One region of the Pseudoalteromonas sp. DL2-H2.2 genome, then DNA from elsewhere that is predicted to be linked to it. Evidence: predicted binding sites of a transcription regulator. Region 1 holds the regulator's gene; the other holds the start of a gene.
The links. The regulator sigma-54, encoded in region 1, starts transcription at its own class of promoters, with help from an activator protein. The targets are predictions, from matches to a motif close to GTTGGCACGNNNNTNGNNT.
Positions count from the first base shown of each region.

Region 2: the regulator sigma-54 is predicted to act here: its motif matches at 2,083-2,101, upstream of L1285_RS10600 (PspA/IM30 family protein).

Region 1 is NZ_JAKGBD010000002.1:635,663-639,386, reverse strand. It holds gene rapZ (RNase adapter RapZ) at 1-717, opposite strand, end outside; gene L1285_RS05540 (PTS sugar transporter subunit IIA) at 730-1,185, opposite strand; gene hpf (ribosome hibernation promoting factor) at 1,188-1,475, opposite strand; gene L1285_RS05530 (RNA polymerase factor sigma-54) at 1,501-3,009, opposite strand; gene lptB (LPS export ABC transporter ATP-binding protein) at 3,054-3,724, opposite strand, start outside.
Region 2 is NZ_JAKGBD010000005.1:155,194-158,917, forward strand. It holds gene galE (UDP-glucose 4-epimerase GalE) at 1-582, shown strand, start outside; gene dusA (tRNA dihydrouridine(20/20a) synthase DusA) at 951-1,964, shown strand; gene L1285_RS10600 (PspA/IM30 family protein) at 2,139-2,804, shown strand; gene L1285_RS10605 (PspC domain-containing protein) at 2,864-3,070, shown strand; gene L1285_RS10610 (hypothetical protein) at 3,080-3,403, shown strand; gene L1285_RS10615 (copper chaperone PCu(A)C) at 3,544-3,724, shown strand, end outside.

The DNA.
Region 1 (3,724 bases):
GCTGCGATTATTGCGCTCCAGGTGTGGCAACCAGGTTTGCACAAAGGTTTGGATCTGCCAGGTAAACTTTTGCACCAGGCTGTGGCTGGCCAAGTAATCAATGACGGGTTTATCTAAACCTGTCAAAGGCTTAAGCTCTGGCTCCCAGTGTGGGTTAGGTAAAAAACGGGCGTCGAAGACGTAGTCCGCTTCTTTCGGAATACCATGTTTGAAGCCAAAAGATTCAAAGGTAATGATTAATTGTTTGTCTTTTTTACCGAGAATTTTTTCCCGGATCCGCTCCGCCAGCTGGTGGATGCTCATATCTGTGGTATCTATGGTGATATTGGCACGGCGGATAAGCGGATCAAGCAGCTCTTTTTCTTTCTTGATCGCTTTGTCCAGCGACAAATCGGCCAGCGACAGTGGATGCAGACGACGCGTTTCGGAAAAACGACGGATCAGAATTTGGTCTTCACTATCTAGGTAGAAAATATTGGGCTCGGCAAATCCAGGCAGGTATTCTAGAATATCGTCAAGCTCTTGCTGATCTTTTGGCAGGTTACGTACGTCAACGCTCACAGCAATTTTATCATAACTGTCTGATACGCTGCGTACTAATGCTGGTAGCAGGTTAACTGGGATATTATCTGCGCAGTAATAGCCCAGGTCTTCCAGTACGCGAAGGGCGACTGATTTACCCGAGCCGGAACGACCACTGACAATAATTAGCTGCACTGAAACTCTCCGTTAGTTGTCAAACTCTTCAATTATCGCAAATAACTCCTGATCATTGTGAGCTTGTCTGATTCGTTTACAAAACACCTTGTTTTTAAGTTTATCAGCGATTGTTGCCAAGGTCTGCAAATGTTGTTGATTTTCTCCCTCGGGTACGATGAGTGCCACAAAAATGTCGACGGGTTGATTGTCGATGGCGTCAAAGGCAATGCCTTGTTGGTTAACCAGCAGCATGGCGACCACTTTATCTATGCCAGGCAGGCGGCCATGTGGCAGCGCGATCCCTTTACCTATGCCGGTACTACCGAGTTTTTCACGGCTCAGTAAAGCGTCCAGGATATCATGGGCATTACTGTCAGGAAGCTGGCTGTGAGCCAGTTCACTGATGTACTCTAGAATGCGTTTTTTGCTATTAAAAAGGACCGCAGCTTTGCTGCAGTCCTGTGAAATCAATGAGCTTAGTTTCATGATTAGTGTCGAGTTAGCTTCTCTTTATGCTTGATCACCTGGCGATCAAGCTTGTCGATAAGTCCGTCTATTGCGGCATACATATCCCGGTGTTCGGTTGAGGCAAAGATTTCTCCCCCGTTCACATGTAGTGTGGCTTCTGCTTTTTGGATCAGCTTTTCGACATCTAGGATAACATGCACATTATTGATGTGATCAAAGTGCCTTTCTAGCTTCGCAAACTTGTTTGTTACATAGTCTCTTAACGAATCGGTGATTTCTACATGTCGACCAGTTAAATTTAGTTGCATAAGCATTTTCCTTCTGTAGTTACGTCTAAATCAGGCTTTTACGCTGATTCGACGGTGGGATAGCCAAAGACTCTCGGTATTTGGCAATTGTACGTCTAGCCACTTTGATCCCTTGATCTGCCAATACATCCGCTATTTTGCTGTCACTTAATGGCTTAGCTGTGTTTTCAGCGGCAATTAGCTTTTTGATCAATGCTCTGATTGCAGTCGAAGAGCATTCTCCTCCGTTTTCAGTGCTGACATGGCTTGAGAAGAAATACTTCAACTCATAGATACCGCGTGGCGTGTGCATATACTTTTGCGTAGTGACACGTGAAATCGTGGACTCATGCATGTCGACCATTTCGGCCACATCATTGAGTACCATCGGCTTCATTGCCTCGGGGCCATGTTCAAAGAATGCCTGTTGTTGCTGCACAATGCAATTAGTAACTTTTAATAAAGTTTCGTTACGACTTTCCAGGCTCTTGATGAACCATTTTGCCTCTTGCAGGTGCGAGCGAATAAACTGGCTATCGGTGCTCGACTTGACGGAGCGAGACATAGCGGCGTAGTGATCGTTCACTCTGATTTTTGGCATTGAGTCCGGGTTGAGCTCAACAACCCAGCGTCCTTTCACCTTTTTCACCGACACATCCGGGATCACATAGTCCGCTTCTTCTTGCACTATGCTGGCAGCAGGTTTCGGATTCAGGCTGTGGATCAGGGTCATTACTTCTTTCAGATCCGCTTCTTTGAGCTTGGTCTTTTTCATCAAAGTGCGATAATCGCGGCTAGCCAGCAAATCAATGTGTTCAGTCAGGATTTCTTTGGTTTGAGTGAGCCAGGGGGTGTTGCGATCAAACTGGTTGAGCTGGATACACAAGCATTCCTGCAAGCTGCGCGCAGCAATACCAACGGGATCGAATAATTGCACCCGTTTCAGTACGGCTTCAACTTCGTCCAGTTCTATGTGTTCGTCGTCATTGTCTTGATTCATGCTCTCGACAATGTCTTCACAGCTGATTGTCAGCAGGCCAGCATCATCAACGGCTTCCACTATCGCCAAAGCGATGGCTCTGTCAGTTGGGCTGAAAGGCGTGAGCTCTAGTTGCCACATCATATATTCTTGCAGCGTCTCAGTGGTTTTGCCCTGATAGATGGTTTCATCTTCTGGCATCGGGCCAGAGCTGCTTGCCGGGGCGGCACTGATGTACTCGTCCCAGGTGACGTCCATTGCCAGATCGTCACTGACTGTGTCTTTGTTTAATGCAGCATCGCTGTCTTGTTCGTAGTCACTGACAGCCGAGTCCTCAAAGCTGTCATTATCATTGGTTGTGTGTTGTTCTAACTCAGTATCCGATTTGGACTGAGTTTCATTGTCATGTGATTCAGACTCACCTTCTTCCACTTCCAACAAAGGGTTGCTATCAAGCGCTTCTTGGATTTCTTGTTGGAGATCTAGCGTACTCAACTGTAACAGGCGAATGGCCTGTTGCAGCTGTGGTGTCATTGTCAGTTGCTGCCCCATGCGCAGCTGTAGCGATTGCCTCATGTATCTCTAACAATCCTTTTTGTTATTTACTTCTAATCTTATAACTATAGCCTGAATTGCTCACCTAGGTAGACATCCCGCACGGTTTGATCGGCAAGAACATGCTCCGGGGTGCCTGCTGCTATGAGTTCACCATGTGACACTATATAAGCTTTCTCACAGACGTCCAGCGTTTCACGTACATTGTGGTCGGTGATCAGCACGCCTATGCCGCGGTTTTTTAAGTGTTCGATAATTTTCTTTATATCTAACACCGAAATGGGATCAACGCCAGCGAAAGGCTCATCCAATAAGATAAATTTTGGATCTGCCGCAAGGGCGCGTGCAATTTCTACCCGGCGACGTTCACCACCCGACAAAGCCATACCCTGGCTATCCCGAATATGTTGGATATTAAATTCATCTAACAACTCGTTGAGGATGACTTCTCGCTGCTCTTTATTGAGCTCCTTACGGGTTTCCAAGATGGCCATCAGGTTCTGATAGACGGTCAGTTTACGAAAAATAGAGGATTCTTGAGGCAGGTAACCAATGCCTAACCTTGCCCGACTGTGCATAGGCAGCAAGGTAATGTCTTGATCATCAATGTGAATGCTACCCTTATCACTGGGCACCAAGCCGACAATCATGTAAAAGGTGGTGGTTTTACCCGCGCCATTAGGGCCGAGCAGACCAACAATACTGCCTGCCTCAACGCTCAATTCAACGTTCTTAA
Region 2 (3,724 bases), on a different contig from region 1:
ACAAACCCGTACGGTACCTCTAAACTGATGGTAGAGATGATCCTGCAAGACCTGGCTAAATCAGATACGCGCTGGGCGTTTGCGATTTTGCGTTACTTTAATCCGGTTGGCGCACATATCTCAGGCCAGATAGGTGAAGACCCTAATGGTATTCCAAACAATCTGCTGCCTTATATTGCACAGGTTGCAGTGGGCAAACTAGAAAAGCTGGGCGTGTTTGGCAATGACTATGACACCCATGATGGTACCGGTGTACGCGACTATATTCATGTTGTTGACCTGGCCATTGGTCACCTGAAAGCGCTGGACAAGATAGCAGCGCAATCCGGCGCGCATGTCTATAACCTCGGCACAGGCAACGGCTACTCGGTAATGGACATGGTCAAAGCCTTTGAAAAAGCCGCAGGTAAACCAATCAATTACGAAATAAAACCGCGACGCGATGGCGACATTGCCGCGTGTTATGCCGCCCCTGAAAAAGCCCTGAATGAACTAGGCTGGCGCGCGAAACGTGGCATCGATGAGATGATGCAGGACACCTGGCGCTGGCAAAGCCAAAACCCGAACGGGTATGAAGGTTAACCCTCAATAAGCGGCCCGGCGTGGCCGCTTACCCCACCCCCTGTCAACGCTGGATGAAACTCATCACAACAGCGTGTATAATTCCCCCCTTAGCTATACCAATTTCACTTAATACCTGTTCAATTTGACTGAGCAAATATGACGCTAACTATGTTAAAAATTTCTCATTTAGAACAACTAAATAGCAAAATTTTTGTCTTGTTATCGACCCTATTTTCTCGCCTCAAAATAGAACACTTAATTAAGCAAATTGGTATTATATTGATGGCCACTCGCGACCCACTATTTGCGACAGACGGGCCCGCATGTAGTTTGGTATTAGTCTTGTTGGCAGTTTCGAGCTGTTAATTTGAGCGTTCAGAGGTAGTATGACAAACACAGATAATTCAGGCGCAAGCCCTCTAGACACAAGCAATCCGGCGTTTCGCCGCTTTTCCGTTGCGCCCATGCTGGATTGGACTGATCGCCATTGCCGGACTTTTCACCGTAAGTTGACTCAGCACGCGGTGCTTTACACTGAGATGATCACCACAGGCGCGATTATCTTTGGTAAGGGTGATTATCTGCATTTTGGTGAGCACGAAATGCCGGTGGCATTGCAGCTTGGCGGCTCAGACCCCAAAGCCCTGGCTGAATGTGCAAAGCGCGCTGAGCAATACGGCTATAACGAAGTGAACCTCAACGTAGGTTGTCCGTCGGATCGGGTGCAAAATGGTCGTTTTGGTGCATGTCTGATGGCAGAACCTGAGCTGGTGGCTGAGTGTGTCGCAGCGATGAAAAGCGAAGTCTCTATCCCGGTGACGGTGAAAACCCGGATCGGGATTGATGAGCAGGACTCCTATGAATTCCTGACCCGACTGATTGAAGCCTCAAAAGCCGTCGGCTGTGATGACTTTATCATTCATGCCCGCAAGGCCTGGTTGCAGGGCCTGAGTCCTAAGGAAAACCGCGAAATTCCTCCGCTGGATTACCCTCGTGTCTATAAGCTCAAGCAGGATTATTCGGATCTTCATATCAGTATTAATGGTGGCGTTAAAACCATTGAGGAATGTCAGCATCACCTGGCACACCTGGATGGCGTGATGATAGGCCGAGAAGCTTACAGTAATCCGTTTATGCTCTCTGAGGTTGACAGTGCCCTGTATGGTGCGCCGGCCTTTACCCAGACCCGTCATCAGGTTGTCCGTAGCATGTACGACTACATTGAGGCTGAAATGTCTAAGGGTGCGAACTTTTGGCATATCGCTCGCCATATGCTGGGGATTTTCCAAAACCAGCCGGGTGCCCGTGGTTTCCGTCGTCATTTGTCGGAAAATGGCCATGGTAAAAGCGCCGATATCAGCGTGATGGAAAAAGCGCTGAGCTTTGTACCGGAACTGTAGTTCTAATTTTGGTCAAAAAAGCTAACAATGTGCTTTTTTGACCACACCCCTTTCTTTATCTCTTGTCTCTACAATCAATACTTTTATTTAACCATCTGATTTTTATTCATAAATGTTTTTTGGCATAAACCTTGGAATAAGTTAATCAACATTAGCTTACTCAAGGAGCCTGTCATGGCCTTAATCGACCGAATCGAAGATTTAATCAAAGCCGAGTTTAATGCGTTGCTCGACAAAGCAGATGACCCGAAAAAAAACCAGCGTCAGATTCTGACTCAGCTTGAGGAGGCGCTCAGTGAATGTCGCAGCACTGTGGTACAGGTGATCTGTGAGCAAAAAGCGCTGGCGCGCCGCAATCAGACGCTGGCTAAAAAAGCCGAGCAGTGGCAACAGCAGGCTGAGTATGCGCTGCAAAAAGACCGCGAAGATCTGGCCCGCGCTGCGTTGCTGGAAAAGCAAAAATGTCAGCAAGCCCAGCAGCATATTGAAGATGAGGCGGCGCAGTTACAGCAGGCTTATGACAAGCTGGAGCAGGACGCGCAAACCCTGACTGAAAAGCTTAATCAGCTACGCCACAAAGAAGCGCAGCTGGCACGCCGTGAAGACACAGCCACCACCCAGCTGAAAGCACGCAGTGTAGCAAGTCAGCAGTCGATAGCAGACGCTTTAAGTCGATTTGAACACCTTGAACGTAAGGTTGAGCGGGTCGAAGCCGAAGTTGACAGTTATGAGCTGGTCAGCAAAGAGCAAGCGCAATGGCAGGCGCTGGAGACACTGGCACGTGAAGAGCAAGTAGATAAAGCCCTGGCCGAGTTGAAACAAAAAACGCAACCCGCTTAGGTGAAAACAATATCGGTGCCCGCAGGCCCCGCAAGGTAGTTATAGTGAGGAGAGATCTGATGACAGAACATGATACTTATTACAGTACAACACGAGCGCAGCAACCGCGCAAAAAAGTGGCCGGGGTATGTGTCAATGTCGCAAACAGGCTGGATATGCCAACCTGGCTGGTCCGTGTGATCACCGTCTTACTGGCACTAAAAGCACCGGTATTGGTCGTGATGGCGTACTTTATCGCCTGGATTGTGCTCTCGGAGCGCACCTGAGGAGGCACTATGAAAGCGGCATTTATCTTACTGATTGGTTTAGTGATGCTATCCGCTTTGTCCTGGGTGTCATCGCCACTGGCCTGGTTCAGTGTCCCTGAGATTGTCCTGGATATTAGCTGGGTTGGGATCGAAATGCTGAGCCTGTTTGTGGCTATGATCGCCGTTTTTGCTTTATTGGCTTTGCTGAGCATAGGGTTGCTTGGCGTTATGTTAGTTGTGCTCATTGGGCTAGTATTGGCACTGCTATTTAACTCGGTACTGATTGCCATTCCGTTGTTATTTTTGGTTGCAATCGGCTGGTTGGTGAGTGATAAACAGGCGCTGTGCTAAGGCGCCTGTTTTGCGCTCTTTTTGGCATTATGCGCTAAATTGAACGCAGCAGCAGGCTGTAAAGAAATGGTGATGAAAGCGCGTTAAACTAAGGCTAATGTGGTATAGTCAATGGACTATACTCAACAAGGAAAGCGCTTATGATCAAAAATTTAGCCTTCTTTTTACTGTGTACTTTGCCCTGGGTGTCACAGGCACATCCGGACCATACCCACGAGGCGGCACACCATGCCCATGCTGAACCGGGCTCGATGCAGTTGATGCACGCCAGGCTGCGAGACTTTCTGCCTACAGCCAGCTCGACCGCCGGCTATTTTACCC